One region of the Streptomyces sp. NPDC002785 genome, then DNA from elsewhere that is predicted to be linked to it. Evidence: riboswitches for the same ligand, from Rfam matches in the RefSeq annotation. Region 1 holds a riboswitch; the other holds the start of a gene.

Region 1 (10,119 bases):
TCCAGGAGGTTCCCGGCTTCCGGGGCGTGTACTACCTCGTCGACCGAGCCTCTGGGAAGGCCAAATCGCTGACCTTGTGGGATGACGAGCAGACCATGCAGGCCAGCGAGGAAAGGACAACCCGGCTCCGCGAGGAAGTCGCACGGAGGGAAGGCCAACGGGTTGTCTCGGTCGAGCGCTTCGAGGTGGGATTCAGTCACCTGGAGCCGTAGCAGTCATCACTCCGCACGTTGACGGCGTCGTAGGGTCGGCGGGCCGAAAGTCACGCGATGACACGGGACGAATTATACGAGCGCCCGGATCCGTACGCGATCGCGGCAGGTCTGGGTTCCCTGCCTTGCTGACGCTTCCGGGGAGCGGTGTTGAGCCATTCGTGTTGTGATCGATGGCAAAGGACACAACGGCGTCGAGAACGGGAGGAAATCATGACTGAGAAACTGCGAGCACGAGACATCATGTCCGGCGGCGTGCAGTGCGTCGGTGCGCACCAGTCGCTGTTCGACGTGGCGAAGATGATGCGCGATCTGAACGTCGGTTGCCTGCCCATCTGCGGCGACGACAACAGGCTCACCGGCTTGATCACCGACCGTGACATCGTCGTCAAGTGCTGCGCCGATGGCATCGACCCGGCAACCGTGCAGGCCGGATCACTCAATGCCAAGGTGCACTGGATCGATGCCGAAGCGGACGCCACCGATGTCCTGACGACCATGGAGGAACACCAGATCAAGCGGTTGCCTGTGATCGACGTCCAGAGCGGCCACCGTCTGGTCGGCATGATCACGGAGGCCAATCTCGCGAAGAATCTGAGCGACGAACAGATCGCCGAATTCGCGAGCCGCGTATACGCGAGTGCTGGGACGTCCGGTCGGTCCGCAGACTGAGGCGTCTCGTCGAACCCGGTCGCCGCGGTCCACTGGCAAGGCGCCGAAGCGAGCCGATCACCGCCCGGCGAGACCACGTGGCGGCCTGGCGGCGCGGGACGCATCCACTTGCGTCAGGGGCGCGCTTGGTTCCGCCGGCCGTGGTCCACCGGCCCGGTGCCGGCCCCCAGAGCGAACCCCGCCGCGATCGCCGCGGTGACGTAGTCCTTGGCCTGGCGTACGGCATCCAGAGCCGGGCGGCCTTGCGCCAGGCCCACCGCGATGGCCGAGGCGAGCGTGCAGCCCGTGCCGTGGGTGTGGCGGTTGTCGATCCGCGGGGCGCGCAGCCAGTGCTCCTCCTCGCCGTCCGTCAGCAGGTCCACCGCCTCGCCCGGCAGGTGGCCGCCCTTCACCACTACCCAGCGCGGTCCGTACGTGAGCAGCCGCGCGGCGGCGCGGCGCATATCTGCTTCGTCCGCCACCGCGATGCCGGTGAGCTGCGCGACCTCGTCGAGATTCGGCGTGACCACCGTCGCGACCGGCAGCAGCGCGGTCCGTACGGCATCCAGCGCGTCGTCGGCCAGCAGCTTGTCTCCGTGCTTGGACACGCTCACCGGGTCCACGACGACCGGGGCCGCCACGTCCGACAACAGCTCGGCGACCACCGTGACCAGCTCGGGCGAGGAGAGCATCCCCGTCTTGACCGCCTGGACACCGATGTCGTCGACGACACTGCGGTACTGCGCGCGCACCGCCTCCACGGGGAGTTCCCATGCGCCCTGCACGCCCAGGGAGTTCTGTGCCGTGACAGCCGTGAGCACGCTCATTCCGTGGGCGCCGAGCGCCAGCATGGTCTTCAGGTCGGCCTGGATTCCGGCTCCTCCGCCGGAGTCGGATCCGGCGATCGTCAGCACGCGGGGCGGCGCGGTCATGCGTGGCTCTCCTCTTGGTTGCGGCTCCCTGCCCGGGCGTATGCGCGGGCCGCCGCTCGGGGGTCCTCGAGGCCGCAGGCAGCGGCACTGATCGCGCCGACGGTGCCGGTGAGCACGCCGGTCATGGTCGGATCGGGAGCGACCCATACGGTGAACAGGCGCCCGGGACCGCCTTTGCGGTTGCTCTCGGGGACCGGCTCCCTACCGTGCGCTTCGACATGGAGGTCGTCGGCGGCCGTCGGTATCCGTCCGTCGAAGACGGGCAGCCGGCCGTCGGCGGGCAGCCCGCCGGAAACATGCGTCAAAGGCATGGAAGACATCCCTCCGCCAGTACGAACTGGTTCAGGTGCGACGGGTGTGATCTCAGCCCTCGGATGGGGCACCCCGTGTCCGGTACGGCGGCCAGACTAACCCGATCGCTCTGGCTCTCACATCGCCGGGACCGGCACTCCGAAAGAATCTCCGACAGGATCTCCGCCAGGAACAAGGGGTTCCTCGGCCCAGATGGTCTTGCCGTCGCGGTCGTGGCGGGCAACCCGAAAGGAGGCGAGCCGGGCAACCGGGGACAGCCTGCGTGCGGGGCAGCCGGCCGAGCCCGGCCTCGACATCCCGGTCCGGTGCTTGCCAGGAGGCTGTCGGTGCACAACGCGAGGACGGAGCCTTCCGCGAGTCGGCGTTCAGCGGTTTCGAGGGGGAGCCCGCCGCGCGGCCTGCCCCGACACCTCACCGTCATCGCAGCACGTGACCACCGCGATGCCCTCCCTCCTCGTACTCGCTCACTTCCGGCTCAGGTTGATCTGCTGGGTCAGGTTGCCGATCTCGCTGCCGAGTTTCTGCACGGGGTCGGCGAGGGAGGCCAGGGTGGACTCGACATCGACCGCCGCGGCCGTGTGATGGTCCATGGCGGCTGCGTGCTCCAGCTGTGCCCACACGGCGGCTTCGGCCACCAGCGCGTCGCGCTGAGGACTGGCAACCGGGTGCTGGGATGCCTGGGAAAGCAGCTCGCGGGCCTTCTGGCCGGGGGTGCTGTCGGTCATGGACCGAATCTTGCCAGCGGATGCGAGGCGACGGGCGGGTTTCGCAGGAGGGACACCCGGAGACCGAGCCGGTAGTGGAACTGGCACAACATGCGGACGAGGTGACGATCTCCCCCGCCCGGCGCACGACGACGGTGGCACATGGCCGTTCAGCCGTCGGCCCGCAGGGCCTGGAGCAGCATCGGTAGCGAGGAGTGCAACTCACGCTGCCAGTACGCCCAGCCGTGCGTCCCCGGTCCGTAGAAGTGGGTGGTCACGTGCTTCGCACCCCTGCGTTCGAGCTCTCTCGCAAGGGCCTGGTTCTGCCTGTTGAAGTCCGCCTCGAGCGCGCTCGTGCTGCCCGGCTGGTCCAAAGGGCCGGTGGTGCCGTCACCGCACGACAGGTAGACGGGGGTCGACTTGAGGCGTTTGGCCAGGTGGAACGGGTCGTGGGCCACCCAGACATCACGTTGCGCAACCGGATCCCCCCAGACTCTCAGCGGGTCGTTGCCCTGACCAGCGAAGAACCCCATGATGCGGTTCACCGACTCGTCGTTGAGCAGCGGGTGCACAGAGCCGGAGTAAGCCGCGGCTGCCCTGAACATCCCGGGGTGCCGGGCGGCATACAGCAGGGCTCCCTGGCCACCCATCGACAGTCCCGCCACGACGCGGTTGCTGCTCGCCCCCCAGTCGTGCTCAAGAAGCAGGCGCAGCTCCTTGGTGTGGAAGGTCTCCCATGCCGGGTCACTGCCCTGGCCGTAGTTCCACCAGTCGCTGTACCAGCCGTTCCAGCCGGCCTCCGGCATGACCACGAGGACGTCGCGCAGGCTGTCGGTCCGCGCGACGTCGGTCCGACTGGTCCACGACGTGTAGTCCCCGCAGCAGCCGTGCAGCAGCCAGAGGGTCGGCCAGTGCCGGCTCCGGTCGCCCGGGTCCCAGCCATCGGGCGTGAGCAGACGTACGTTCACCGTCCGGCCGCCGAGGGCCGGTGAACGGACCGACAAGTCGACCTGCCGGTCGGCGACCTGGGTGACCGCGACGACCTCGGCACCCTGGGACGAGGAGCCGGACCCGCCCGCCTCCCCGGCAGCTGACACTGTCGACGCGGTGGCGAGCGCCGACGGGGTCGACGCCAGGGCGAGCAGCAGCGCGGCAAGGACGAGCAGGAGGCGGGCTCGGCGGATCGGGATGGCGGTCATGGCGGCTCCGGGCGGTCGGTGGTCGCTGGCTCGGGCTTTCTCGGACCGGGCTGGGTCAGCCCCGGCCGGGCAGGATCAGCAGTGCGTCCCCGACGGGGCGTTCGCCGGTCGCGTCGGACGGTTCGTTGATCACTTCTCCGTCGGCCACCATGGTGGTCGACCCGCCGCCGTCAAGATTGACCGCGTCGCGCAGGCCGAGTGCTTGGGCGACGGCAGCGCTCTCGGGGATGCTCAGCCCGAGCGCTTCCGTGCTGCGTCCGTCGGCGGTGACGAGCACGGTCCTGCCTGCGGCATCCACCCCGGCCAGCGTGCGTGGGTTGCGCTTGTGCATCCAGCCGTAGTAGAAGCTCGCGTTGCCGGGCTGCACCATCCCGTCGGTGGCAGGCGTGACGTGCAGCCGTCCGTCGCGGACCAGTTCGGGACCACCGTTGAGGATGCTGGTCATCGGTGACGGGGAGACCCTGCGGCCGCTGCTGTCCCGCAACGTCCCCTCGATGTGCAGGGGCCGGCCGACCTGCGCCAGGGCTGCCAGTTCGGCGACGCGGGTGCCGGTCGCCTGCACGGAACTGCCGTCGGCCGGCAGCGGTCCGCCGCGCGGTGAGCGCAGTTCGAGGACTCGCCCGCGGCTGTCCAGTACGGCCTCAAGGCCGTCGCCCTGCGGCGTCCGCCGTCCGTAGTCAGGCGTGAAGGCGACGAGTTCGTCGTGATCGGTGCAGGTCACGTCGTGCAGGGGCAGCGAGGTCGGAGTGTCGTCGGCCGTTCCGCCGCAGTTCCTGATCAAGCCCGGTACGCGGTCGACACCGTCCAGGGGTTGCGACGCGTCCCGGCCGACGACCCGTCCTTTCCAGGTGAGCCGGGCGACCTCGCTGTGCCGGCCGGAGTCGCGTATCACCAGGCCGGGGCGCCCGTTCACCGGCTCGCTCAGCAGCCGGCCGTCGTAGACGCCGACGCCGGCCGGATCGCCCGGTGCTCCGGCGCTCGGGGCGAGGACGAAGAACCCGGCGTTGACTGCGGCGGTCGCGCCGGCCGCGGCCGCCAGCTCGCTGGTCTTCTCGCGGTTCTCCAGATCGGGACCGTACGACGCCTTGAGCCTGCCGCGGAACCGGTCCGGGTCGATGGTGAGCACATCGATCCGCCACGGGCCATGGTCCGCGGGGTCCCCGTCCCAGCCGGCGTAAACGGCGGACCCGGCGTACCCGGCCCCTCTCAGCCGGGTGCGCTCGGCCGTCACGGCGGACTGCGAGTCGAACTGCCCGACCCGTACCCGCCACCCCAGCGTTCCACCGGCGTAGTCGGCGACCGCCGGAGTCGTGACCTCCTCGACCCGGGCGCCGAAGCCGTCCGCCTGCAATTCGGCAGCCAGCTCGTCGGCGCTCGCCCGGTCCTTCAGCGCCGTCGGCGGCGCGTCGGGGTCCGGCGAGGTGGCACCGCCGGGTATGGAAACCTCGACCGTCCACGCAAGCGACGGGGCGTCGGCACCGCGCACGATCCGCGTGAGGGTGACACCAGGCTGCAACGTCCGCGTGCTGCGGGTCTCGGTCAAGTCGACAGCGCCCAGCGGCAGGGCACGCATCGGCCCCGGCCGCGGCTCGGAGGAGGCAGGAGCCGGCAAGGCACCCACCACGGCGAAGAGGGCCAGGACCGTACAGGCGCCGAGCAACTTGCTTTTCACGTACCCCCCTTGGAAAGATCGGCCCAGCAACGGTGCGTGCGGCAGGGAGCACCAGTCAAGACGTGTACACGTCAAATTCCGGCCGGCCGGGCGTTCTCGTGGGTGAGCCGACCGGGCTGATGAGGACGCTCATGCTTTCTCTCCCAATTCAGGGTTCAGCCCGATACCGGGGTAGAACTTGCGCTGGTTGGACAGGGTCATGTCTTTGGGTGTGGCGATGCCGACGAGCTCCCGTACCCGGGTGGCGAACGCCCGTGAGGAGATCGGGATGGCGCCCTTGAGCCGGCACCAGTTCCTGTAGCTGCTGTAGAGCTGAGCCTGTTCCGCACGCATGGCGGGGTTCACAGTGCAGCACTCGCCCAGGAACCGGCCCGTGTGGTCTTCGATCTCCGCGTAAGCGTTGGTGGCGGTGCGTACCGGCGGGGGGCCGACAAGATCGCGAGGGCCGTTCAGATAGCGACGCGCTCCGGTGACGAGCCAGTGCAGGATGCCGGGCCCTTCTTCGGTGACCAGGACGTCGGCGAGGTTGTCAACCTTCCGGTCGTCCGCGACAACCCGCTCGAAGGGGATCAGCCTCAGCCGGCGCCAGAACGCGTAGCCGCCGGTGCCGACTTCGGGACGGTGATTGCCGAGCAGCCACAGTTTGTGGGTGGGGGCGAAACTGAAGAAGTCCTGCCGCATCCTGCGGGCCTTGATCCGGTCTCCGCCGGTAAGTAACTTGACGCGGGACTCATCGAAGCGGTCGCCGGACCTCAGTTCAGAGCAGACGATGATGCGCCGGCCATGCAGCTCGGCAAGATCGGTGGGGTGCCGTCCGGGGGGCCTGCCCATCAGGAAACCGGGCGGCGCGGAATCCGCGTAGTCACCAAGAAGTTTGACGATGACTTCCAGAAGAACGCTCTTGCCGTTCTTCCCCTGTCCGTACAGGAACGGCACGATCTGCGCGCCGACATCCCCGGTGATCGAGTAGCCCAGCAGCTCGTGCAAGAAGTCGATCATCTGATGGCCGTCGGCGTCGTCGCCGAACGTGTCAGTGAGGAATTGCCGCCAACGCGGTGTTCGCATCAGCCGGGCTCCCACGCTCGTGGCACGCGAGTGACAGTGCCTCTCCGGGTCCGGCGCGGCAACCAGACCGGTGTGGAGGTCGACCACCCCGTCCGGCGTGCACAGTGCATAGGGGTCCGCGTTCAGCAGCGAAGCGTTGAGAGCCATCCCCGGCGCGGCCTTGGCCTGCATCAGCATGGCCATCATTCCGGACGTCGCCAGAGCCCGCCGGCGGTTTCGGCGCAGCTCCGCCCCGCCGTGGCGCCCATGCGGGTCGGTCTCTGCCAGCCTCTCGGCCATCTCACCGGCTGCCCACAGTACGGTGTCGTCCTCGTCGATCTCCCAGCGATAGCCCGACCACCGGTACCAGCCCAGGCCCGGCACATGCCTGAAGTCCCGCCTGTACAGGGCGACGAACAGCTTGGCGTTGCCACGATCACTGAGGGTGTCGGGCAACAGGCCGCGCTCGGTTGCCCGCATCGCCGTCGGCGCAGCTTTTTTGGTGGCCTGCGGCGGGACGGTGTTCGCTGGGGAGCCGAGCAGAATCTCTTGCGCGACCTTTTGGGGGTCGAACGGCACGTCGTCGTCGCTCGGTGCGTGATTCACCTACGGTCTCCCAGCTCAAGGGGACGACGGCTGCCCGCAAGCATCCCGGACCGGATGATGCGCAGGGTTCGGTGTTCGTGTCCCTGGCGCACATGAACCGCAACTGCCAGGAGGGCCGCTTCCGTGTCCTGCGCCATCAGATGGCCTGTGGCGACCAGACCGCCCACGGTGCAGGAGGCTCGGTTGAGCTTGTCACTGAAGCTTGCCCCTTCTGCCACGGCGGCGCGGTCGAAGACCGGGGTCAGGGCGGCGGCCGGAGTCGCTTCCGCGAGGCTGGAGCCGCCACCTGTTGCCAGGACGGCCTGCCGGGCACGCTGTGGCACAGGCATGGCGAGGTCCCGCTGGGCAGGCTGCACCGGACGGTGGCTGGTCCGGGCGAGTTCCACGGTCAGCCGGTCCGGCAGTGGCGCCGGACGGCGTACCGGCTCGAGAGCCCCGTACGCTGCGGCCGCTGCCTTTGTCCCGGGCGCGACGATGCAGCCGCCATGGGGGCGTAACGCCCCTTGCCAGGCCGGCGCCCGGCCCGAACTCCAGCCTGCCGAACACCGCCAGGTGTGCCCCGGCCCTGCGGCGTACCAGATGTGCAGGCCTCCGAACGGAGTACGCACCCGCCGTATCGGCACGTCCCGGGCCGGCTCTTCCGCTCTCCGCAGCGCTTCCAGAAGGTTTCGGCAATCGTGGCACTTGGCCGGTGGTGTCTTGCGGCGGACAGCCAGTGGATGCACTGGCCGGCTCCGCCGGGCGCACCACAGTGCGACCGACAGGGCGTCAGGCAACGGAGTTGCCGGTCGGGACGCTACGGTCCGGCCTGAGTTGCTGTTACATAGGCGCAGCTCAGGAATCATACGTACCCCTTTCAGCGACTGAAGCGACTCAAATTCCAAATAGGTGGACCACAGATAGAACGGAACGCCTGGGGCCCGCACGAGGCCTGCCCAGCTCCTGCCGGCCGCCTCACGTTCATCCGGTCGCACGGAGCAATATCCAACGCGGGACCTTTTGGCTGAATCGATGCGGTGACGACAAAGATTCCTCCCCTGACTCATCTGCAAGAACCAAGCCTGATCACCTTATCCGTGGAAGGAGTCCCACTTTCCCGTGAATGCGCTCTATCGAGATCCGGGTGGACACTTCGGGATGAGCAACGGAAGCGGTTGGTTTGTTATACAGACGCGGCTGGTGGGCATGGCTGGATCTCACTCGCCCGACACGAAGCCACTGCGAGAAGCCTGTCGCTCTGGCGTCAACTTCATGGACGAACCCCTCCCCGGCATACGACTTCATTTGCAGCACCGAGGCTGCACTATTCCGCAACTCAGGGTCAAACGATCAAGACGAAGCGTTGGCCGGGGTGAGCGGTCGACTGAGCAACACGCCCTGCTCACGGCAGGCAGCAGGCCTGTTTCACACCACCCTTGGATGCGCGATTCACAATGCCGAGGGCGATCTGGCCCGTGACCGTGTGGTTTTCAACCGATTCATGGATGCCGGTGCCGATGTCGAAGCGCACAGCCCCACAGAGCGAGAGGGGCGCGATGCTGTAACAGCTTATGGCTCTGCCATACGGTGCTACCGTCCAACAAATTCGCCCACACGGCCACGCCGAAAAAATCACGCCAAGTACGACTGCTTCAGAGCACCATGAAAGGCAATCAGAAAAAGCGATTCGCCAGCCGAACCGTTGCCCGCGGGGCACCGATTCCACGGCATCGCGGGGCCACCCACGCCCATGAACCACTCCGGTCGGACGATTGAAAACAGCCACGCACAGGGAGCGCTCGAGCGGTTCGGTGCGGGGGGGAGCATATTGCTATGAATACGCCATTCGAGTGATACCCTGCCAGCTTTGTTGCTGTCATATGCAACCCCGGAGGATAACTATCACTATCCAAACCGGTGGGCCGCCCACCCTCTCCGGGGGAGCGGCTGCTCATTTCTCTTGTAGCTATCCAGGTGAAGTGAAGGTCTGGGGATCTGCCGAGTGGGTCTGCCGCAATGGGCACCCCCGTGGGAGGGGTTTGGATCCGCCAGTCGGTGCCGGCATCCGGTGCCGACTGGTGCGGCGGCCCATGTGACCTCTTTTTGGGGGCACCATGCGAGCTTCCCTGACGATTGTTCCGACGTCCAACGCCCGGCCCAGTGCTCACGAGTTCTGCGGTGAGACCGCTCCGGCCGGCGCGGCGAAACGCCAATCGGCGGGGATACCTTGTCACTCCCAGGGGTTCTCAGCCAACCCGGTCACCGTCGCGCACGATGCGGGGGCGTTGCCGGAGCACAGAGCCTGCTGCTGCCCACCACAGCACCGAATCACCTTCAGGGCCGACGGCCACCATCGCCCAGGCACCGTTCGGTGACTGGCGTCCCCGATGCCGATCCCGCCGGGAGGGCCGTATCGCCCCCTGACACCGGCACTGTCCGTGTGACCGTGACCGCCTCCTGCGGATTCAGGGGCACGGTCCCCATCCTCTTGGCGAACTCACCGCTCGTCTCGCTTGCTGCCGCCCGGGGCAGCACAAGCAACCTCAACGGCGTCGGTCCGAGCACCGCCACGGGGACCGCAGCCGATCCGGGCCGGGATCAAGACCACCGTGGATGCGGGACTGCGCACGGCCCGGCTCACCCCCTGTACGGCCGTGCCGGTGGCAGGTACCCCCGCTTCCTACCACCGAACCGCCCACTGGGCTCCCTGCATGGCTGCCCCGGCCGGTGTACATCGCTGCGGCAGGAAATTCGCAGCCGGCGGCTTGTGCCGCGTCCCGTCCGGAAGCGCAATCTGCCTCCCCGCCA
Region 2 (21,154 bases), on a different contig from region 1:
ACACCGCCGGGCGGGGTCTCGGGGGCGTACGGATCGGCGGCGTACTGCTGCTGGTCGCCGTGGCTGTCGTAGCCGTTGCCGTAGCTGTCGTACGCGGCGTACTGCGTGGAGCCGCCGGTGGTGCCGGTCCCGATGTACGGGTCGGAGTACGCGGCGTACTGCTGCTGGCCCGTGCCGTAGTCGTACTGCCCGGCGAAGGAGTCCTGACCGACGTACGGGTCCTGGCCCGGCGCCGCGTACGTGGAGTGGTCGGCATAGGGGTCGTGCGCGGCGTACTGGGGCTGTTGCCCGGGCTGACTGCCCTGGTCCTGTCCCTGCTGCGCCTGCGGGTGATTGCTGTAGATGCCGTACTGCCCGGTGTCGTCCGGCAGCGGCTCCGGCTCGTAGATTGCAGCGCCCGGCGCCGCGGTGTCCGCCCGCTGCGGGACCTGCTCGTCGTACCCCGTCTCCAGGTCCGACACCTTGAGCGTGGGCTCACCGTTGCCCCGGTCGCTCCCGCCCCGGCGGCGACGGCTCTCGCCGGGGCCACCCCCTATCGCCCAGCCGGTCGAGAAGCCGCGCCGGAAGGACAGCGTGACGTAGGTCTGACCGGTCGCGAACGCGATCGCGCCGACGGCGATGACGAACACGGACGGCATCAGTACGCCGACGACCACGCAGCCGAAGCCCGCGAAGGCGAGCAGACGCCAGCGAAGGCGCGCCTTGTACTGCAGGAGCACCTCGCCGAGCAGCCACAGCGCCACGGCTCCGAACGCGATGTAGAGGACTGTCCAGCCCATGCCCGCCCCCTCCTACGGCCACCGCCCCGGATCGTGGCGGGTACGGCCGGTCACGACTGCTTGTGCAGTCCGAGATTCTCGTAGATTTCGAGCGTCGCCGTCGAGTTGTTGAGCGTAATGAAGTGCAGTCCGGGCACACCCTCGGACCGCAGCCTCGCGCAGAACTGCGTTGCGAAGTCGATGCCAATGGAGCGTACAGCGGCGGGATCATCCTTGGCGGCGAGGATGCGTTCTTTCAGCGCGGAAGGGAAAGACGCGTTGCTGAGCTGCGCAAACCGGTCCAACTGCTTGACGCTGGTCAGCGGCATGACCTCGGGAATGATCGGCGTTTCGCAACCCGCAGCGACCACGCGGTCACGCATCCGCAAATAGTCCTCCGGATTGAAGAACATCTGAGTGATCGCATAGTCGGCACCGGCACGGCACTTGTCCACGAAATGCCGGATGTCGGTGTCCCAGTCGGTCGAGCGCGGGTGCATCTCGGGAAATGCCGCGACGCCGACACAGAAATCGCCGGATTCCTTGATGAGCCGAACGAGATCGGCCGCGTACCGCACGCCCTGCGTGTGCTCGACCCACTCGCCCATCGGGTCGCCGGGCGGGTCTCCGCGCACGGCGAGGATGTTCCGGATCCCGGCGTCGGCGTACTGTCCGATCATGTTGCGCAGCTCGGCGACGGAGTGGTTGACCGCCGTGAGGTGGGCGACCGGAGTGAGGGTGGAATCGGCGGCGATCTGCTGGGTGGCCTTGACCGTCCCGGCACGGGTGGAGCCACCGGCCCCGTAGGTCACGGAGACGAAGCTCGGCCCCACCGCCTCGACGCGGCGCAGCGCATTCCAGAGGTTCCGCTCACCCTTCTCGGTCTTGGGCGCCCAGAACTCGAACGAATACGAGGTCTTGCCGGTCGCGAGGAGCTCACGCACCGTGCGCGCGTGATCTGTCCTGGTAGAAGGTGTGCCAAGGGCCATACGGGCAGGTTAACCAGAGCGCGACGACCACCGGACCAGACCAGCGGTAATTGCCCGAATTGACTGGTTGTTTGTCCATCCTTCGGACATCCGGCCGGATCACGCTCCGGCGCGCGCCCGGATTCTCTTGGCCAGCTCGGCGGTGGCGGCGGCGGGATCGGTGGCCTCGGTGATCGCCCGTACGACGACCACCCGGCGCGCTCCGGCGTCCAGCACCTCGTCGAGATTGCCCGCGTCGATCCCGCCGATGGCGAACCACGGGCGCCGCTGGTCGAGCGAGGCTGCGTACCGTACGAGGTCCAGGCCCGGGGCGTGCCGACCGGGCTTGGTCGGGGTGGGCCAGCAGGGGCCGGTGCAGAAGTAGTCCACCCCGGGCTCGGCGACGGCCGCGTCGACCTCGGACTCGGCGTGGGTGGAGCGGCCGATCACCACGTCCTCGCCGATGACGGCGCGCGCGGCGGGGACCGGCAGGTCGCCCTGGCCGAGGTGCAGCACGTCGGAGCCGATGGCGTGGGCGACATCGGCTCGGTCGTTCACCGCGAGGAGCTTGCCGTGGCGCCTGCAGGCTTCGGCGAAGACCGCCAGGTGATCGAGCTCTTCGGCCGCTTCCATGCCCTTGTCGCGCAGCTGGACGATGTCCACCCCATGGGAGAGGGCGGCGTCGAGGAACGCGGGGAGGTCACCTTGGCGCCTGCGGGCATCCGTGCACAGATAGAGCCGGGCATCGGACAGCAGCGCGCGAGGCGTGGACATGGTGCGGTTCCCCCCTGGGAGAGCGTTGCGAAACGGCGGCCGGGGCGGCGCGGGGGTGCGGGCCGCGTAGTGCTGCGCGACCCGCACCTCACGTACAGCCTGCGGTCAGACGGCGAGCGCCTGGGCGCGACGCTTCACCTCCGTGCCGCGATTCTCGCTCAGCGCCTGGGCAGGGGTGCCCGGCAGGGTCGGGTCGGGAGTGAAGAGCCATTCCAGCATCTCTTCGTCGGTGTAGCCGTCGTCCCTCAGGAGCGTCAGGGTTCCGGAGAGGCCCTTGACCACCTTGTTGCCGTCGATGAAAGCGGCAGGCACCTGGAGCGCCCGGTTCTCACCACGTCGTACGGCGATGAGCTGGCCCTCCTTGACCAGCTGCCGTACGCGAGTCACCTCGACATCGAGCATTTCGGCGATGTCTGGCAGGTAGAGCCAGTCGGGGACGAGAGCATCAATCTTTGCGTCAATCTCGGTCACAGGGACAAGCGTGCCATCCCGGACCGACAGTCGGTAGCCGGGCCGACCGTACGGGGGTCGGGATACGCCGTCAGAGGGTTGCCGACTTCAGCGGTACGGAGGGGTCGGCCGCCCGTTCCGGATCGAGCCGCACCCCCGCCTCGATGAGCTTGCGCCCCTGTGCCAGATCGCGTGGCCGGCCGACGGCGAGGACCGCGACCAGGACGCCGTCCCGCAGCCAGCACACCGACCAGGAGGGACCGGCCGGATCGCCGCGCCACAACAGGGTGTCGGCGCTCCCGTGATGGCCCGCGTACTGCACGAACCGGTCGAACTGCTCGGACCAGAAGTAGGGCACGGGGTCGTACGTCTGCGGCGCCGGGCCGTCCTCGGCCCCCGCCCCGATGATGTTGGCGGCGGCGGTCCGTGGGCCCTGGAGGGCGTTGTCCCAGTGGTGGATGAGCAGGCGTTCGCCGTACCGGGCGGAGGGGAACGAGGCGCAGTCACCGACCGCGTACACATCGGGCAGCGAGGTACGCAGCGCACCGTCGGCGGTCACCGATCCGTCGGGGCCGAGCGCGATGCCGGAGCCGGCCAGCCAGCCGGTGGCGGGCCGTGCGCCGATTCCGACGACGACCGCTTGGGCCGGGATCGTGCGGCCGTCCGCGAGGTACACCCGGCCGGGTTCGATGCGGGCGACCCGGGCTCCGGTGAGGAGTTCGGCGCCGCTCTCGGCGTACCAGGCGGCCATCGGGGCGGTGACCTCGGCGGGCATCGCGCCCGCGAGGGGCCGGTCGGCGGCCTCGACGACGGTGACCTCGCAGCCCGCGGCGCGGGCCGCGGTGACGAATTCGGCGCCGATCCAGCCCGCGCCGACGACCACGACGCTGTGCTGCCCGTCGAGGACGGGCCGCAGCCGTGCCGCGTCGTCGAGGGTACGCAGCAGATGGACCCCGGGAACGCCCTCGACGCCGGGCAGGACGACCGGTTCGGCGCCGGTCGCGATCACCAGGACGTCGTAGGGAACGGGTCCTGACGGGGTGTCCAGCTCATGCGCGCCCGGCCGCACACCGGTGACCTCGCGACCGAGTTGCAGATCGATGTCCAGCGCCTCGAAGTCGACGTCGAAGGCGGAGTCCTCGGCCTTGCCGAGCAGTACCGCCTTGGACAGCGGGGGCCGGTCGTAGGGCTGGTGCGGTTCGGCGCCGATCAGGACGACGGGGCCGGCGAAGCCCTGTTCCCGCAGGGCCACCGCCGTCTGCACGCCGGCCATGCCCGCGCCGACGATGACGACGCGGCGCCCTGCCCGCTGGTCCGGCTGCTCTGACTGCTGCTGCTCGCTCACCCGTACACCTTACGCATCTGACGGGGTGTCAGGAAAGGGGAGTTCCTCCACCGTGCTCGTCCCACTGCCCTCCTGAGACTCCCACTCCCACCGCTCGTCCAGCCGGACCCGGCCGTCCGCGAGGTCGACGACGGTGGAGACACAGTGACCGGAGGACGTCGCTCCGTCCTGCTTCAGCTGGATGTACCGGAAGTCGAGGGTGTCGTCGACGCGGGTGCCGACGAGATGGCCGCGGACCACATCGCCGCCCGTGTACTCGGCCCAGATCCGGCCACTCTCCTCGTGGTACGTGAAGCGGGTACGGGTACCGACCTGGCCCGGGGCCTGGTCGGCGACCGGTGAGAGGACGAGTCCGTCGAGCGAACGGGCCACGGTGGCTGCTCCCTTACTGGTCCGGGGGGCTGGGTTTAGGGTGGCCAACGTAAAACACTCGCGGGAGCCCGGACGCACCGGGCTGAGAGGGAGGCTGGGGCGGCCTCCGACCGTACGAACCTGATCCGGGTCATGCCGGCGAAGGGAGGGGCTGGACGCCCATGCGTTCTTCTCGCAATGGAAACGGATCCGACGTCCTTGTCATCGGGGGCGGGATCATCGGTCTGGTGACCGCCTGGCGGGCCGCGCAACGCGGACTGCGCACCGCGGTCGCCGATCCCGAACCGGGCGGCGGGGCCGCCCAGGTGGCGGCCGGCATACTGGCCGCCGTCACCGAACTCCACTACGGCGAACAGCTGCTGCTGGGCCTCAATGTCGCCTCGGCCGCCCGCTATCCGGCCTTCGCGGCCGAGCTGGAGGCGGCGAGCGGACAGGAGACCGGCTTCCGCGCCTGCGGTACCCTGGCCGTCGCGCTGGACTCCGACGACCGTGCCCATCTGCGGGAACTGCACGCCCTGCAGCAGCGTTCGGGCCTGGAGTCGCAGTGGCTCACCGGCCGCGAATGCCGTCGCCTGGAGCCGATGCTCGCGCCGGGCGTCCGCGGCGGTCTGCGAGTCGACGGCGACCACCAGATCGATCCCCGCCGGCTGGCCGCCGCACTGCTGACCGCCTGCGAGCGGGCCGGGGTGGTCTTCCACCGCGGCTGGGTGGAACGCCTGACGGTGATCCGCGACCGGGCCGCCGGAGCCGTGCTCGCCGGGGGTACGGAGCTCGCCGCCGACCAGGTCGTGCTCGCCGCGGGCAGCCTCAGCGGCCGGCTCCCGGGGCTGCCGGACGAGGCGGTACCGCCGGTCCGGCCGGTGAAGGGGCAGGTGCTGCGGCTGACCGTGCCCGCCGCGTACGCGCCGTTCCTCACCCGGACGGTCCGGGCCGTCGTCCGGGGCAGCCACGTCTATCTCGTACCGCGCGAGAACGGCGAACTGGTCGTCGGCGCCACCACCGAAGAAATGGGCTGGGACACCACCGTCACCGCGGGCGGCGTCTACGAGCTGCTGCGGGACGCCCACGAACTGGTGCCCGGCATCACCGAACTGCCACTCACCGAGACCCGGGCCGGACTGCGCCCCGCCTCCCCCGACAACGCCCCGCTGCTCGGCCCCACCGCCCTGCCCGGTCTCCACCTCGCCACCGGCCACCACCGCAACGGGGTGCTGCTCACCCCCGTCACCGGTGACGTCATGGCAGAGCTCCTGGCCGGCGGCGAGCTGCCCGAGACGGCCCGCCCCTTCACCCCGCACCGTTTCTCGTCCGCCGCCGTCGCCGTACGTCAGGAGCAGCCCGCATGACCGAGCCCGCACCGCTCTGCGTGTCCGTGAACGGCGAGGTCCGTCTCCTCGCCGCGGGCACCACCCTGGACATCCTTGTCGCCACCCTGACCGCCGCACACTCCGGCGTCGCGGCCGCCGTCAACGAGACTGTCGTCCCGCGCGGCCAGTGGCCCACCGCCGCACTCGGTGACGGTGACCGCGTCGAGGTCCTGACCGCGGTCCAGGGAGGCTGACCGTGTCCGACGACCTCTTCACCCTCGGCGACACCACCTTCGGCTCCCGGCTGATCATGGGGACCGGCAGGGCATCCAGCCTCGACGTGCTGGAACGCTCCCTGACCGCCTCCGGCACCGAGCTGACCACCGTCGCGATGCGCCGCCTCGATCCGACCGTGCAGGGCTCGGTGCTCTCCGTGCTCCGGCGGCTCTCCATCCGCGTCCTGCCGAACACGGCGGGCTGCTTCACCGCGGGCGAGGCCGTACTGACCGCCCGGCTGGCCCGCGAGGCGCTCGGCACCGACTGGGTCAAGCTGGAGGTGGTGGCCGACGAGCGCACCCTGCTGCCCGACCCGATCGAACTGCTGGACGCCGCGGAGACCCTGGTGAACGACGGCTTCACCGTGCTGCCGTACACCAATGACGACCCGGTGCTGGCCCGCAGGCTCCAGGACGTGGGGTGCGCGGCGGTGATGCCGCTCGGCTCCCCCATCGGCTCCGGCCTCGGCATCCGCAATCCGCACAACTTCCAGTTGATCGTCGAGCAGGCCCGGGTGCCGGTGATTCTCGACGCGGGCGCCGGGACGGCCTCGGACGCGGCGCTGGCGATGGAGCTGGGGTGCGCGGCGGTGATGCTGGCATCCGCGGTGACCAGGGCCCAGGAGCCCGAACTGATGGCCACGGCGATGCGGCACGCGGTGGAGGGCGGGCGGCTGGCGTACCGCGCGGGCCGGATCCCGCGCCGCCACTTCGCCGAGGCCTCGTCGCCGGCGGAGGGGCTGGCAGTGCTGGACCCGGAGCGCCCGGCGTTCTGACCCATCGTGATGCCGTGGAGCGCATGTCCCTGTCACGGCTCGGCTGCAGTACGGCCCCGGGACTGCCCCGGCCCGTGGGCCGCGTCCGTGGCGGCTCGTAGAATCGCATGCGTGGATACGACCCTCCAGGACCCTCTCGTCGGGCAGCTGCTCGACGGCCGTTACCGCGTCGATGCCCGCATCGCCGTGGGCGGCATGGCCACGGTCTACCGGGCCGTGGACACCCGTCTCGACCGGGTGCTCGCCCTCAAGGTGATGCACCCGGCGCTCGCCACCGACGCCTCGTTCGTCGAGCGCTTCATCCGCGAGGCCAAGTCCGTGGCCCGGCTCGCGCACCCCAATGTGGTTGCGGTCTTCGACCAGGGCGCCCAGGGGCAGTACGTCTACCTCGCGATGGAGTACGTCGCGGGCTGCACCCTGCGCGACGTACTGCGCGAGCGCGGTGCCCTGCAGCCGAGGGCCGCACTGGACATCCTGGAGCCGGTCCTGGCCGCCCTCGGCGCCGCGCACCGGGCGGGCTTCGTGCACCGCGACATGAAGCCGGAGAACGTCCTGATAGGGGACGACGGCCGGGTCAAGGTCGCCGACTTCGGTCTCGTACGGGCAGTGGGCACCGTCACCAGCACCACCGGGTCCGTCCTGGGCACCGTCTCCTATCTCGCCCCCGAGCAGATAGAGCAGGGCACGGCGGACACCCGCACCGATGTGTACGCCTGCGGTGTCGTCCTGTACGAGATGCTGACCGGATCCAAGCCGCACGCCGGCGACACCCCCGCGCAGGTCATCTACCAGCACCTCAACGAGGACGTCCCAGCCCCGTCGGCCGCCGTCCCGGGGCTCCCGGTCGCGCTCGACGACCTGGTGGCGAGCGCCACCGCCCGTAACCCCGAGGTCCGCCCGTTCGACGCGGTGGCGCTGCTCGCCGAGACCCGTGAGGCCCGCTCCGGCCTCACCGACGCCCAGCTGGACGCCGTACCGCCGCAGGCCCTCGCCGAGGTGCACGACGCCGCCGAGGACCGCACGAGCGTGATCCCGCGGCTGCTCCCGGCCGACCAGGGCGTCGCCCATCACACCAGCCGGCTGGAAATGCCCCCACCGGCATCCCTGCAGCCCGCGCCGCACGACCTGCGCCACCGTGGTCCACGGCGCTCCGTCATCGCCGTGGTCGTCGCCGTGCTGCTGGCGCTGGGAATCGGTACCGGTGTCTGGTACATCAACTCCGGGCAGTTCACCCGGGTCCCCTCGGTGCTCGGCCAGACCGAGAAGACCGCCCAAGACCGGCTCTCGGACGCCGGCCTGGAACTCAAGAGCGTGAAGCGGGCCTACAGCGACACCGTCGAGCGCGGCAAGGTCATCAGCAGCGACCCCGAGTCCGGCGCCCGCACCCGGGGGAACGGCGCGGTGACGCTCGTCGTCTCGCGCGGCCCCGAGATCGTGAAGGTGCCCGATGTTCAGGGCCTCGCACTCGCCGACGCCAGGAGCGCGCTGAAGAAGGCCGGCCTGGTGCCCGGCATGGTCACCAAGGAGTTCAGCGAGGAGACGGGACGGGGCGAGGTGATCCGTACGGACCCCGTGGCGGGCGCCGAGCGCCATTCCGACTCTGCGGTCGCTCTCGTCGTCAGCAAGGGCGCTCCGGTCGACGTCCCCGATGTCACCGGGCTGTCCGTCGAGGACGCCACTGCCGCGCTGGACGAGAAGGGGCTGAAGGCCGAGGTGCTGCCCGACCGGGTCAGCTCCCCCGAGGTCGTGGGCGACATCGCGCATCAGTCGCCGGCCGAGGGCAGCCGGGCCGCCGAGGGCGACACCATCACGCTCACGGTCTCCAAGGGGCCTCGGATGATCGACGTCCCGGACGTCACCGGGAAGAACGTCGACGACGCCAGGAGCGAGCTGGAGGACGCGGGCTTCGAGGTCAAGGTCGACCGCCCGTTCCTCTCCTTCAGCGACACCATCGCGAGCCAGTCCGTCGACGGCGGCAAGCAGGCCCCCGAGGGCAGCACCATCACCATCAAGACCAAGGGACTCTAAATCCACATGCGCAACCCAGTCGGCGGCCATGTTCCCGTGGCCGGCGGCCTCGCCAAGGCCGGTCTCCCCTACGCCCGCGAGATGGGGGCGGAGGCCGTCCAGGTCTTCGTCGCCAACCCGCGCGGCTGGGCGACGCCCGTCGGCAACCCGGCCCAGGACGAGCAGTTCCGCGCCGAGTGTGCCGCCGATTCCATACCGGCGTACGTCCACGCCCCGTACCTGATCAACTTCGGTTCGCACACCGAGGCCACCGTCGAGAAGTCCGTGGAATCGCTGCGCCACTCACTGCGTCGGGCCCGTGAGATCGGCGCCCTGGGCGTCGTGGTGCACACCGGATCGGCGACCGGCGGACGGCCGCGCGAGCAGGCGCTCGCACAGGTACGCACGCATATGCGGCCGCTCCTGGACGAGCTGACGCACGACGACGACCCGTATCTGCTGTTGGAGTCGACCGCCGGGCAGGGGTTCTCGCTCTGCTCGCGGACCTGGGACTTCGGCCCGTACTTCGACGCACTCGACGCCCACCCCAAGCTCGGCATCTGCCTCGACACCTGCCACATCTATGCGGCGGGCCACGATCTGACGGGCCCGGCGGGCATGCGGCAGACCCTGGACCTGCTGGTGGACACGGTCGGCGAGGGCCGGCTGAAACTGATCCACGCCAATGACTCCAAGGACGTGGTGGGAGCCCACAAGGACCGGCACGAGAACATCGGCGCCGGTCACATCGGCAAGGAGCCGTTCCGGGAGCTTTTCGCTCATCCGGCGACCGCCGGCGTACCGCTGATCATCGAGACGCCGGGCGGCAAGGAAGGCCATGCGGCGGATGTGGCGCGACTGAAGGGGCTGCGCGACTGCGGCTGACCGCGATACCCATTGAGGAATACCCCCAGGGGGTATACGGTTCCTGTGGCCGACAGGAACCGCTACCGGCATTGGGGGATCACCATGCAGCACGACACGCGTGACGGAGAGCACCAGCAGCACGAGCAGCACCACGAGCACCACGGGCAGGGCCACGACGACAGCAGCCATGCCGACCACTCGGCTCACGCCGGCCACGCGGCGCACTCCCCCGGCCCAGTCGACTGGGCCATGGCCGCGCGCGCCACACTGCACTGCCTCACCGGATGCGCCATCGGCGAGATCCTCGGCATGGTGATCGGCACGGCTCTCGGCTGGGGCAACACGGGGACGATGACCCTCGCGATCGTCCTGGCGTTCTTCTTCGGCTACACGCTGACACTGCGCTCAATCCTGAAGGCCGGCGTCGACTTCCGTACCGCGTTCCGGGTCGCCCTCGCCGCCGACACCCTCTCCATCGCGGTGATGGAACTGATCGACAACGGCGTGATCGTCCTGTGGCCGGGCGCCATGGACGCACAGCTCGCCGACGCACTGTTCTGGGGAGCGCTCGCGCTGTCGCTGGCCGCCGCCTTCGTCGTCACCACACCGGTCAACAAGTGGATGATCGGCCGCGGCAAGGGCCACGCGGTGGTGCACCAGTACCACCACTGAGGACGGTCCCGCACCGGGACCGTCAGGTCAGAGCTCGGGGCCTTCCCCGGGCTCTTCCTGGTAGGAGTAGCGCTGCTCGCGCCACGGGTCGCCGATGTTGTGATAGCCGCGCTCCTCCCAGAAGCCGCGGCGGTCGGCCGTCATGTACTCGACGCCCCGGACCCACTTGGGCCCCTTCCAGGCATAGAGATGCGGCACGACGAGCCGGAGCGGGAAGCCGTGCTCGGCGGTGAGCAGCTCACCGCCCTTGTGGGTGGCGAAAAGCGTGCGGTCCGAGGTGAAGTCTGCGAGCCGCAGGTTCGAGCTGAATCCGTACTCGGCCCAGACCATCACATGCGTGACCTCGGGGGCGGGCGGTGCGAGTTCCAGAATCGTACGAGCGAGGACGCCGCCCCATTCGGCCCCGAGCATGCTGAATTTCGTGACGCAGTGCAGATCGGCGACGACCGAGGAGAACGGCAGGGCCGAGAACTCCTGGTGGTTCCAGCAGTGCTTCTCGCCGTCCGCGGTGGCTCCGAAGACCCGGAACTCCCAGCGGTCGGGCTTGAACTTGGGAACAGGCCCGTAGTGGGTAACCGGCCAACCGCGCTGCAGTCGCTGACCCGGCGGAAGCTCGGACTGCTCTGATTCGCGGTATTCCCGGCTTTCCGGCTGACCCATGACTCCATGGTGACAGACAGGCAGGGATGGTTCCGACCAGGGTAGGGGTAATTCGGGCAACTCATACTAAGCGTGCACTTACTGGACGATCAACGGGTGCGGTGCGAGGATGCGGCCAACTTGCCCAGTCCACCGGTTGGAAGGAGCCTCTGCGATGCAGGGCGACCCCGAGGTCCTTGAGTTCCTGAACGAACAGCTGACCGCCGAATTGACCGCCATCAATCAGTACTTCCTGCATGCAAAGATGCAGGACAATTTCGGCTGGACGAAGCTCGCGAAGTACACCCGCTCCGAGTCGTTCGACGAGATGAAGCACGCCGAGATCCTCACGGACCGCATTCTCTTCCTCGATGGACTGCCCAACTACCAGCGGCTGTTCCATGTGCGGGTGGGTCAGACCCTCACCGAGATGTTCCAGGCCGACCGCCAGGTCGAGGTGGAGGCGATCGACCGCCTCAAGCGCGGGATCGAGCTGATGCGCGGCAAGGGCGACATCACGTCCGCAAACATCTTTGAGTCGATCCTGGAGGACGAGGAGGAGCACATCGACTACCTCGACACCCAGCTGGAACTGGTCGAGAAGCTCGGCGAGCCGCTCTACATCGCCCAGCAGATCGAGCAGCCGGACAGCTAGCGCCCCCGCGGGGTCAGGCCGCTTCGGAGAGTCGGATGCCCGGGGCGATGCCGGGAGCGGTACCCGGATCGGTCTCGGGGGCGGCGTCCGTGGCGGCGTCGGCGGCAGTGCCGGGTGTCCGCTTCCGGTCGAGCAGTTCGCGGCGTGGGCAGGCGCCGCGGCCGAGCACGGCCTGGATGGCGCGGACGCAGCCGCCGCAGTCCGTGCCCGCCTTGCAGGCGGAGGCTATCTGCCGGGGCGTGCACGCCCCGGCTTCCGCATGTTCCTTGACCTGCTTCTCCGTAATGCCGAAACACGAGCAGACGTACATGCGGTTCACCTCCCGGCGGGATCGGTCGCTACTGCCACCCCGTTGATCGGTGAGGCTAACCTAACCTTACCCGGCGCTCAAAGCCCTTGAAAGCCTCCGAACCCCTGTGGGGCACGGATCACATTGATCCGTGCCCCACAGTCGTACGCGCACCGCCTGCGGTGATGCCTACTGGTCCCGGTACATCTCGGCGACCAGGAACGCCAGGTCGAGGGACTGGCTGCGGTTGAGCCGCGGGTCGCAGGCCGTCTCGTAGCGCTGGTGCAGATCGTCCACGAAGATCTCGTGTCCGCCGCCGACGCACTCGGTGACATCGTCGCCGGTGAGCTCGACGTGGATGCCGCCCGGGTGCGTGCCGAGGCCCTTGTGCACCTCGAAGAAGCCCTTGACCTCGTCCAGGACGTCGTCGAAGCGGCGGGTCTTGTGGCCGGAGGCGGCCTCGAAGGTGTTGCCGTGCATCGGGTCGGTCACCCAGGCCACGGTGGCGCCGGAGGCGGTGACCTTCTCGACCAGCTCGGGGAGCTTGTCGCGGACCTTGTCGGCGCCCATGCGGACGATGAAGGTCAGCCGGCCGGGCTCGCGCTCGGGGTCGAGGCGTTCGATGTAGCCGAGCGCCTCGTCGACGGTGGTCGTCGGGCCGAGCTTGATGCCGATGGGGTTACGGATCTTCGAGGCGAACTCGATGTGCGCGCCGTCCATCTGGCGGGTGCGCTCACCGATCCAGACCATGTGGCCGGAGGTGTCGTACAGCCGGCCGGTGCGCGAGTCGGTGCGGGTCAGCGCCGACTCGTAGTCCAGCAGCAGACCCTCGTGCGAGGAGTAGAACTCGACCGCCTTGAACTCGGCCGGGTCCGTACCGCACGCCTTCATGAAGTTCAGCGCGTTGTCGATCTCGCGGGCGAGCGCCTCGTAGCGCTGGCCGGACGGCGACGACTTCACGAAGTCCTGGTTCCAGGCGTGCACCTGGCGCAGGTCGGCGTAACCGCCGGTGGTGAAGGCGCGGACCAGGTTCAGCGTGGAAGCGGATGCATGGTACATCTGCTTCAGCCGGTCCGGGTCCGGGACGCGGGCTTCCTCGGTGAAGGCGAAGCCGTTGACGGAGTCTCCGCGGTAGGTCGGCAGAGTGACGCCGTCGCGGGTCTCGGTCGACTTGGAGCGCGGCTTGGAGTACTGCCCGGCGATCCGGCCCACCTTGACGACGGGTACGGAGGCCGCGTAGGTCAGGACGGCGCTCATCTGGAGCAGCGTCTTCAGCTTGGCCCGGATGTGCTCGGCCGACACGGCGTCGAAGGCCTCGGCGCAGTCACCGCCCTGCAGCAGGAACGCCTCGCCCTTGGCGACGGCTCCCATGCGGGCACGCAGCTGGTCGCATTCACCCGCGAAGACGAGCGGTGGATACGACGCGAGGTCCGCGAGTACATCGCGCAGAGCCTCGGCATCGGGGTACTCGGGCTGCTGCGCCGCGGGAAGGTCTCGCCAGGTGTGGCCACCGGCGACGGAGGTATTGGCGTTCACGGTCACACCGACAACATTACGGGGTCCGGCGATGCGCCCATCCGTAAGCTCAATAGTTGAGACGCGCGCTCGGATGGGGTGGGCATCCGTTAGGGTTCGGAACATGTTCGCGCAGAAGAACCAGAACTGGTGGTGGACCGCTCATCCGGCGGCCCACTGATCGATCGCGCGCAACAGACCACGCGAAGGCCGCCCGAGGGGCGGCCTTCTCTGCGTTTCGGGAGCCGTTCCTCCATCAGGAAGGAACACCCCCAATGTCTCAGCCTCACCGCACCGGCCTCGTCATCGAGAGGCTTCTGCGCGACGACTGCCCGCCGTTCGCGCTGCTGCGCCGGCGCACCCCCGGCCACGACCAGGACACCGTCGAGGTGCTGATCGGCCGGGTGCGGGAAGCGGAACGGCTCGCCGATCTCCCGGTCGGTGCGCTGCCCTCGCTCGCCCTGGTGCCGTTCCGGCAGATCGCCGAGCGCGGTTTCGATGTGCGTGACGACGGGACGCCGTTGTCCGTGCTGGTCGCAAACGAGACGTACGAGCTGCCGCTGGCCGAGGTGCTGGACCAGCTGCCGGTCCATGACGTGCGGGTCGAGGGCGGCGCCTTCGACGTCCCCGACGAGGAGTACGCCGGGATCGTCCGACGGGTCATCGCGGATGAGATCGGGCAGGGCGAGGGCGCGAACTTCGTCATCCGGCGGACCTTCCGGGGCGAGATCCCCGGCTTCGGCCGGGCCGACGCTCTGGCCCTCTTCCGGCGGCTGCTGGCCGGTGAGCGGGGCGCGTACTGGACCTTCGTCGTGCACACCGGGGAGAGGACGCTCGTCGGTGCCAGCCCCGAGGCACACGTGCGGATGTCCGGCGGGACGGTCGTGATGAACCCGATCAGCGGGACGTACCGCTACCCCGCCGAGGGCCCGACCGTCGAGAATCTGCTGGCCTTCCTCTCCGACCGCAAGGAGAGGGACGAGCTCTCCATGGTGGTCGACGAAGAGCTCAAGATGATGTGCACCGTCGGCGACATGGGCGGGGTGGTGGTCGGGCCGCGGCTCAAGGAAATGGCCCATCTCGCGCACACGGAGTACGAGCTGCGCGGGCGTTCCTCGCTGGATGTGCGGGAGGTTCTGAAGGAGACCATGTTCGCGGCGACGGTCACCGGCTCCCCCGTGCAGAACGCCTGCCGGGTCATCGAGCGGTACGAGCCGGGCGGGCGCGGCTACTACGCGGGCGCGCTGGCGCTGCTGCGGCAGGAGCCGGGCGGGTCGCAGACCCTGGACTCACCGATCCTGATCCGTACCGCCGACATCTCGGCCGGGGGACAGGTGCGGGTACCAGTCGGGGCGACGCTCGTACGCCACTCCGATCCGGACAGCGAGGTCGCCGAGACCCATGCGAAGGCGGCCGGCGTGCTGGCCGCACTGGGGGTGCGGCCGGGCCGGCCGAGGGCCGGGGCGGCGCGTCCGCAGCTGGCGGGCGACCCGCGGGTGCGGGCGGCGCTGGACGCCCGGCGGGACGGTCTCGCGCCGTTCTGGCTGCGGATGCAGGAGCGTACGCACGAGCTGTCCGGCCATGCGCTGGTGATCGACGGGGAGGACACCTTCACCGCGATGCTGGCGCATCTGCTGCGCTCCTCGGGTCTGGAGGTGTCGGTGCGCCGCTACGACGAGCCGGGGCTGCGCGAGCGCGTACGGGCGCACGAGGGTCCGGTCGTGCTGGGCCCCGGTCCGGGGAATCCGGACGACACCACCGACCCGAAGATGCGGCTGCTGCGCGAGTTCGCCGCGGAGCTGATCCGTGATCACCGGCACGGGCTGCTGGGGGTCTGCCTCGGCCATGAGCTGATCGCGGCGGAGCTGGGGCTGGAGCTCGTCCGCAAGACCGTGCCGTACCAGGGCGCGCAGACCCGGATCGATCTGTTCGGGCGGCCGGAGACGGTCGGCTTCTACAACAGCTTCACCGCGCGCTGCGACGACGGCGCCGTCACCGAGCTGGCGGCGCATGGTGTCGAGGCGAGCCTGGACGCGGCGACCGGGGAACTGCACGCGCTGCGCGGTCCGGGCTTCGCCTCGGTGCAGTTCCACCCGGAGTCGGTGCTGACACTGCGCGGCACGACGATCGTGGCCGGGCTGCTGGCGGGGCTGCCGGTGGCCGGCTGAAGGAGTCGGACGGGGACTTCGGAGGAGCTCCGGGGTCCCGGTTCACCGGGAGGCACAGGTTCAGCGGGACAGCACCGGGACGAGAACGTTGTCGCTGCGGCGGTCGGCCAGATAGTCGGCGACGTTCTGGACGGTGGCGTCGATGATCTGGGCCACGGCGTCCTGGGTGTAGTAGGCCTGGTGCGAGGTCACGACGACGTTCGGGAAGGTGACGAGCCGGGCGAGTGTGTCGTCGTCGATGCCTTCCAGGGACTTGTCGAGGAAGAAGAGCCCGGCCTCCGCCTCGTACACATCGAGTCCGACACCCAGGAGACGGCCGGCGCGCAACTCGGCGACCAGCGCTGTGGTGTCGATGAGTCCGCCGCGGCTGGAGTTGATCAGGATCGCGTCGTCCTTCATGTGCGCCAGGGCGTCCTTGCCGATGATGTGGTGCGTCGAGGGCAGCAGCGGGACGTGCAGGCTGATCAGGTCGGACTCGGCGAGGAGCTGTTCCTTCTCGACGTACTCCATGCCGAGCTCGACGCAGGCGGGGTTCTCGACGATGTCCCAGCCGAGCAGCTTCATGCCGAAGCCGTGGGCGATTCTGGTGAAGGCCTCGCCGATCTTGCCCGTACCGATCACCCCGACCATGCGGCCGTGCATGTCCCGGCCGAGGAGGCCGTCGAGCCGGAAATCGAAGTCGCGGGTGCGGCTCGCGGCCCGGATGATGCGGCGGTTGACCGCCATCGCGAGCGTCCAGGCGAATTCCGCGACCGAGTACGGCGAGTAGTAGGAGACCCGGGCGACCCGCAGGGCGAGACGCTCGGCGACATCGAGATCGATGTTATTGAAGCCGGTGGAGCGCTGGGCGATCATCTGCGTGCCACCCGTTGCGAGCGTCTGCAGGACGCTGCTGCCCAGGTCGGCGTTGACGCTGGTGGAGATGATCTCGTAGCCCGCCGCGATGGGGGCGGTGTCCTTGGTCAGGAAGACGTCCAGGCAACGGACCTCGTGCTGTCCGGCGAAGGCGTTCTCGAGCAGCGGCTTCTCGTCGGACTGCACACCGAATGCCAGGATTTCCACGACTTCTCCCGTTCATTATGCAGATCAGGGGATATGAGCCGGTCATCGCGAATATACGGCGCGTGCCCCCGGCGCGCCGCTCGATCCCCACGGTGCGCCGCTCAGCCGAAGAAGACACCCACCTCCGCGTAGAGGGCCGGATCGACGGTCTTGAGCCGGGCGGTCGCCTCCGCGATCGGCACCCGGACGATGTCGGTGCCCTTCAGGGCGACCATCGCGCCGAAGTCGCCGTCCCGCACGGCATCGATCGCGTACAGGCCGAAGCGGGTGGCCAGCCAGCGGTCGAACGCGCTGGGAGTGCCGCCGCGCTGGACATGGCCGAGGACGGTCGTTCTGGCCTCCTTGCCGGTGCGGCTCTCGATCTGTTTGGCCAGCCATTCGCCGACGCCGGAGAGCCGGACATGACCGAAGGAGTCGTGCGACCCGTCCTTGAGGATCATTTCGCCCTGCGCGGGCATGGCGCCTTCGGCGACCACCACGATCGGTGCGTAGCTCGCGCCGAACCGGGAGGTCACCCAGGCGCATACCTGATCGATGTCGAAGCGCTGCTCCGGGATGAGGATGACATTCGCGCCGCCGGCCAGTCCCGAGTGGAGCGCGATCCAGCCCGCGTGTCGGCCCATCACCTCGACGACGAGGACTCTCATATGGGATTCGGCGGTGGTGCGCAGCCGGTCGATGGCCTCGGTCGCGATGGAGACGGCCGTGTCGAATCCGAAGGTGTAGTCGGTGGCGGAGAGGTCGTTGTCGATGGTCTTGGGAACGCCGACGCATTTGATGCCGTGTTCGTCGGACAGGGCCGCCGCCACGCCGAGGGTGTCCTCGCCCCCGATCGTGATGAGCGAATCGACCTCGTACTTGGCGAGGTTTTCCCTGATCCGGCGGACGCCGTGCTCCGCGCCGAGCGGATTGGTGCGCGAGGAACCGAGGATGGTGCCGCCGCGCGGCAGGATGCCGCGCACCGCCGCAATGGAGAGCGGCACCGTCTCGCCCTCCAGCGGGCCGCGCCAGCCGTCCCGGAATCCGATGAAGTCGTAGCCGTACTCCTGCACGCCCTTGCGGACGATGGCGCGGATGACCGCATTGAGCCCGGGGCAGTCGCCACCCCCGGTCAGTACTCCGACCCGCATGGAAACATCCCTTCGCCGAAGTGAGCCCGCTGATGACCACGCTAGGCGTGATCCAAGTCACTCAGGGATGGGTCGGAGGGTCAATTCGGTTGCGTTACCGGACGGTTGGCCTCACTGCTGCGCGCTCCGGCGCGTTCAGGCATCGTCGAGGCCGCGCTCGATCGCGTACCGCACGAGTTCCACCCGGTTGTGCAACTGGAGCTTGCCCAGGGTGTTCTGCACGTGGTTCTGGACGGTGCGGTGCGAGATGACCAGACGCTCGGCGATCTGCTTGTACGAGAGCCCCTTGGCGACCAGCCGCAGCACCTCGGTCTCGCGCTCGGTGAGCTGCGGGGCCTTGGGCTCGTCGGAGGCGACGGGCGTGGGGTCGGAGGCGAGCCTGCGGTACTCGCCGAGTACCAGCCCGGCCAGCCCCGGGGTGAAGACGGGGTCGCCGACAGCGGTGGACCGTACGGCCTCGGTCAGCTCCTGCGTACTGGCCGACTTGAGCAGATAGCCGGTGGCGCCGGACTTGACCGCCTCCAGTACGTCGGCGTGCTCACCGCTCGCGGAGAGCACCAGGACGCGCAGTCCGGGGTGGGAGCCGACGAGTTCCTTGCAGACCTGAACGCCGGGCATACCGGGCAGGTTGAGGTCGAGTACGAGAACGTCGGGGGTGGCGGCCTTCGCCCTGCGGACGGCCTGCGGTCCGTCACCGGCGGTCGCCACCACTTCGAAACCGGACTCGGAAAGATCGCGGGCGACGGCGTCGCGCCACATCGGGTGGTCGTCGACGACCATCACCCTGATGGTCCGCTCCTCGGCACCCTGGATGTTCTCCGTGCTCATGTCGCTGGTCCTGCCTTCCCCCGTGAAACCTTCGGAACCTTCAACTCGACCTCGGTGCCCTGGCCGGGCACCGAAATCAACTCTGCCGTGCCGCCCAGGTCACGCAGCCTTCCCCGGATCGACAGGGCGACCCCCATCCGCCCCTCCCCCTCGGCCTGGGCAAGCCGCCCGTCCGGGATGCCGGGGCCGTCGTCGCGGACCGTCACGATCACCTCGTCCGGCCAGTCCTCGACGAGGATCCAGGCCTGGGCATCCTCCCCCGCATGGACCCTGACATTGTCCAGGGCGGCACTGGCAGCGGCCGCCAGTTCCTTCGCCGCCTCGGGAGCGAGCAGCACCGGTGCGCCCGGCTCCGCAAAGCTGATCCGGGAGCCGGCGTGTGGGGCGAGCAGGGAGCGCAGATCGCACTCGGCCTGCCCGAGGAGGGCGTCATCGACCTCGACGCTGCGGACCACGGCGCCCTCGGCGGCGTCCTCGGAGACCCGGGTGGTGGGCACCAGACCGCTGGTGACCAGGGTGCGGAGGGCGACTTCCTGCTCCCCGGCCATCCGGCCCAGTTCGGCTGCCTCGCCGCCCAGCGCCGTGCCGCGGCGCTGCACCATTGCCAGGACCTGGAGCACGCTGTCATGGATGTCGCGGGCCAGCCGTTCCCGCTCACGGGTGGCGGCCTCGATCTCCAGGGCGCGGGCGAGGGTGCGCTCACTGGCCCTGGCCACCTCGACCACGTACCCGATGGCGATGGAGGCGACCCAGACCAGCAGGACGTTGTGGAAGGTGTCCCGGCTGGGCTCGCCCCGTTCGATGATGTTGACGACGGCGACGAAGGTGGAGGCGAAGGCCGCCCAGCGCCAGCCACCCTTGATGGCGAAGGCCAGCACGGAACCCGCGGTCCAGATGGACGGCAGCGTCGGACCGTCGACGTGCTGGGCCTCGAAGTCGGCGAGCGGGGTGAGGAGGATGCCGACGAGTGCGAGGGCCAGGTCGGCGCCGAGGAAACGCTTGGTGCAGGCGACGGCGCCCGCGACCTTCGGGAGGGTGCCGAGCGTCCAGGCCGCCATCACCACCAGGAAGGCGATGGCGACCCACGGCCGGTCGTACCTGTCCCGGCCGAAGACGGCGAGCAGGACCGCGTAGAGCATCGTCAGAATGCGGTACGCGGTCAGCGCGCGCCACAGCGGCTGCTCGACCGACATCCGTACGACCCGCTCGCGCCTGGCCACTTCCCCACCCCCCGGACGGAAACGACGCGTTACGCGCCGAACCGTTCCGTCACCCTTGGCTTCCGGACTCTCTGCGCGCCTGCTTCTCCTCCTCGGCACGGCGCTTCGCGTCGTCTGCGATCTGCCGCTTGGCGGCGGTCGCGTAGATGTCGACGTACTCCTGGCCGGAGAGCTTCATGATCTCGTACATCACCTCGTCGGTGACCGAGCGAAGGATGAAGCGGTCCCCCTCCATGCCTTGGTACCGGCTGAAGTCGAGCGGCTTGCCGATCCTGATCCCCGGGCGCATCAGCTTGGGGATCACCTGGCCCGGCGGCTGGATCTTCTCCGTGTCGATCATCGCGACGGGGATGACGGGCGCTCCGGTGGCCAGCGCCACCCGGGCCAGTCCGCCGGGCTTGCCACGGTAGAGACGGCCGTCGGGCGAGCGGGTGCCCTCCGGGTAGATACCGAAGAGCCCGCCGCTTTCGATGACCTCGATGCCTGCCTTGATGGCCGCGTCGCCGGCGCCGCGGGCACCCGAGCGGTCCACCGGGAGCTGGCCGACACCCTTGAAGAAGGCGGCGGTCAGTTTGCCCTTCACGCCGGGCGCGGTGAAGTACTCGGACTTGGCGATGAAGGTGACCTTGCGGTCCAGGACGGCCGGCAGGAAGAAGGAGTCGGAGAACGACAGATGGTTGCTCGCGAGGATCGCCGGTCCCTGCGCGGGAATGTTCTCCAGACCCTCCACCCACGGCCTGAAGGCGAGCTTCAACGACCCGCCGATGGAGAACTTCATTGCGCCGTAGATCAACTCGGGTGCCTCCTGTGTTCTGTCCGACAGACCTTAACCTGTGCGGCCGTCCGCACTCCCGCCCGGCACGGAACCGAAGCGGCGGCCGTGGCCGTGACGGCCCTGGTCGGTGTCGGTCCGGTCGCGTACGGTGAAGTAATCCTTCTGCACTCCCCCTTTCGCTCCCCTTCGAGCCTCACGAACAGGAGACCCCGGTGCCGGTCCTGCCTGGAGCCGAGCCGTTCCGCCACGAGGGCGGAGAGGTCGGCGTCCTTCTCTGTCACGGATTTACCGGTTCCCCGCAG

What was found. Region 1 has a riboswitch for thiamine pyrophosphate ahead of ABTZ94_RS32425 (cytosine permease). Riboswitches for the same ligand answer to the same signal wherever they lie in the genome.
Region 2: another riboswitch for thiamine pyrophosphate. It lies ahead of thiO (glycine oxidase ThiO); the one in region 1 lies ahead of ABTZ94_RS32425 (cytosine permease).

The regions. Positions count from the first base shown of each region.
Region 1 covers NZ_JBEOVN010000221.1:188-10,306, forward strand. The annotation lists partial or broken gene ABTZ94_RS32410 (hypothetical protein) at 1-212, shown strand, start outside; gene ABTZ94_RS32415 (CBS domain-containing protein) at 426-884, shown strand; gene thiD (bifunctional hydroxymethylpyrimidine kinase/phosphomethylpyrimidine kinase) at 998-1,795, opposite strand; partial or broken gene ABTZ94_RS32425 (cytosine permease) at 1,888-2,106, opposite strand; TPP riboswitch at 2,098-2,192, opposite strand; gene ABTZ94_RS32430 (hypothetical protein) at 2,572-2,832, opposite strand; gene ABTZ94_RS32435 (alpha/beta hydrolase) at 2,982-4,010, opposite strand; gene ABTZ94_RS32440 (phosphodiester glycosidase family protein) at 4,066-5,682, opposite strand; gene ABTZ94_RS32445 (DNA primase family protein) at 5,812-7,206, opposite strand; gene ABTZ94_RS32450 (hypothetical protein) at 7,329-7,661, opposite strand; partial or broken gene ABTZ94_RS32455 (hypothetical protein) at 7,740-8,378, opposite strand; gene ABTZ94_RS32460 (hypothetical protein) at 8,714-8,842, opposite strand.
Region 2 covers NZ_JBEOVN010000020.1:32,967-54,120, forward strand. The annotation lists gene ABTZ94_RS08310 (hypothetical protein) at 1-779, opposite strand, end outside; gene metF (methylenetetrahydrofolate reductase [NAD(P)H]) at 830-1,747, opposite strand; gene thiE (thiamine phosphate synthase) at 1,847-2,500, opposite strand; gene ABTZ94_RS08325 (Rv2175c family DNA-binding protein) at 2,606-2,971, opposite strand; gene ABTZ94_RS08330 (NAD(P)/FAD-dependent oxidoreductase) at 3,042-4,295, opposite strand; gene ABTZ94_RS08335 (avidin-fold protein) at 4,305-4,667, opposite strand; TPP riboswitch at 4,718-4,831, shown strand; gene thiO (glycine oxidase ThiO) at 4,829-6,013, shown strand; gene thiS (sulfur carrier protein ThiS) at 6,010-6,228, shown strand; gene ABTZ94_RS08350 (thiazole synthase) at 6,231-7,025, shown strand; gene pknB (Stk1 family PASTA domain-containing Ser/Thr kinase) at 7,137-9,053, shown strand; gene ABTZ94_RS08360 (deoxyribonuclease IV) at 9,060-9,917, shown strand; gene ABTZ94_RS08365 (DUF4396 domain-containing protein) at 10,002-10,571, shown strand; gene ABTZ94_RS08370 (sulfite oxidase-like oxidoreductase) at 10,599-11,231, opposite strand; gene bfr (bacterioferritin) at 11,386-11,865, shown strand; gene ABTZ94_RS08380 ((2Fe-2S)-binding protein) at 11,879-12,175, opposite strand; gene ABTZ94_RS08385 (class II 3-deoxy-7-phosphoheptulonate synthase) at 12,344-13,690, opposite strand; gene ABTZ94_RS08390 (trp operon leader peptide) at 13,794-13,850, shown strand; gene ABTZ94_RS08395 (anthranilate synthase family protein) at 13,945-15,837, shown strand; gene ABTZ94_RS08400 (2-hydroxyacid dehydrogenase) at 15,898-16,899, opposite strand; gene ABTZ94_RS08405 (6-phosphofructokinase) at 17,001-18,029, opposite strand; gene ABTZ94_RS08410 (response regulator) at 18,165-18,857, opposite strand; gene macS (MacS family sensor histidine kinase) at 18,854-20,077, opposite strand; gene ABTZ94_RS08420 (lysophospholipid acyltransferase family protein) at 20,127-20,870, opposite strand; gene ABTZ94_RS08425 (alpha/beta hydrolase) at 21,065-21,154, shown strand, end outside.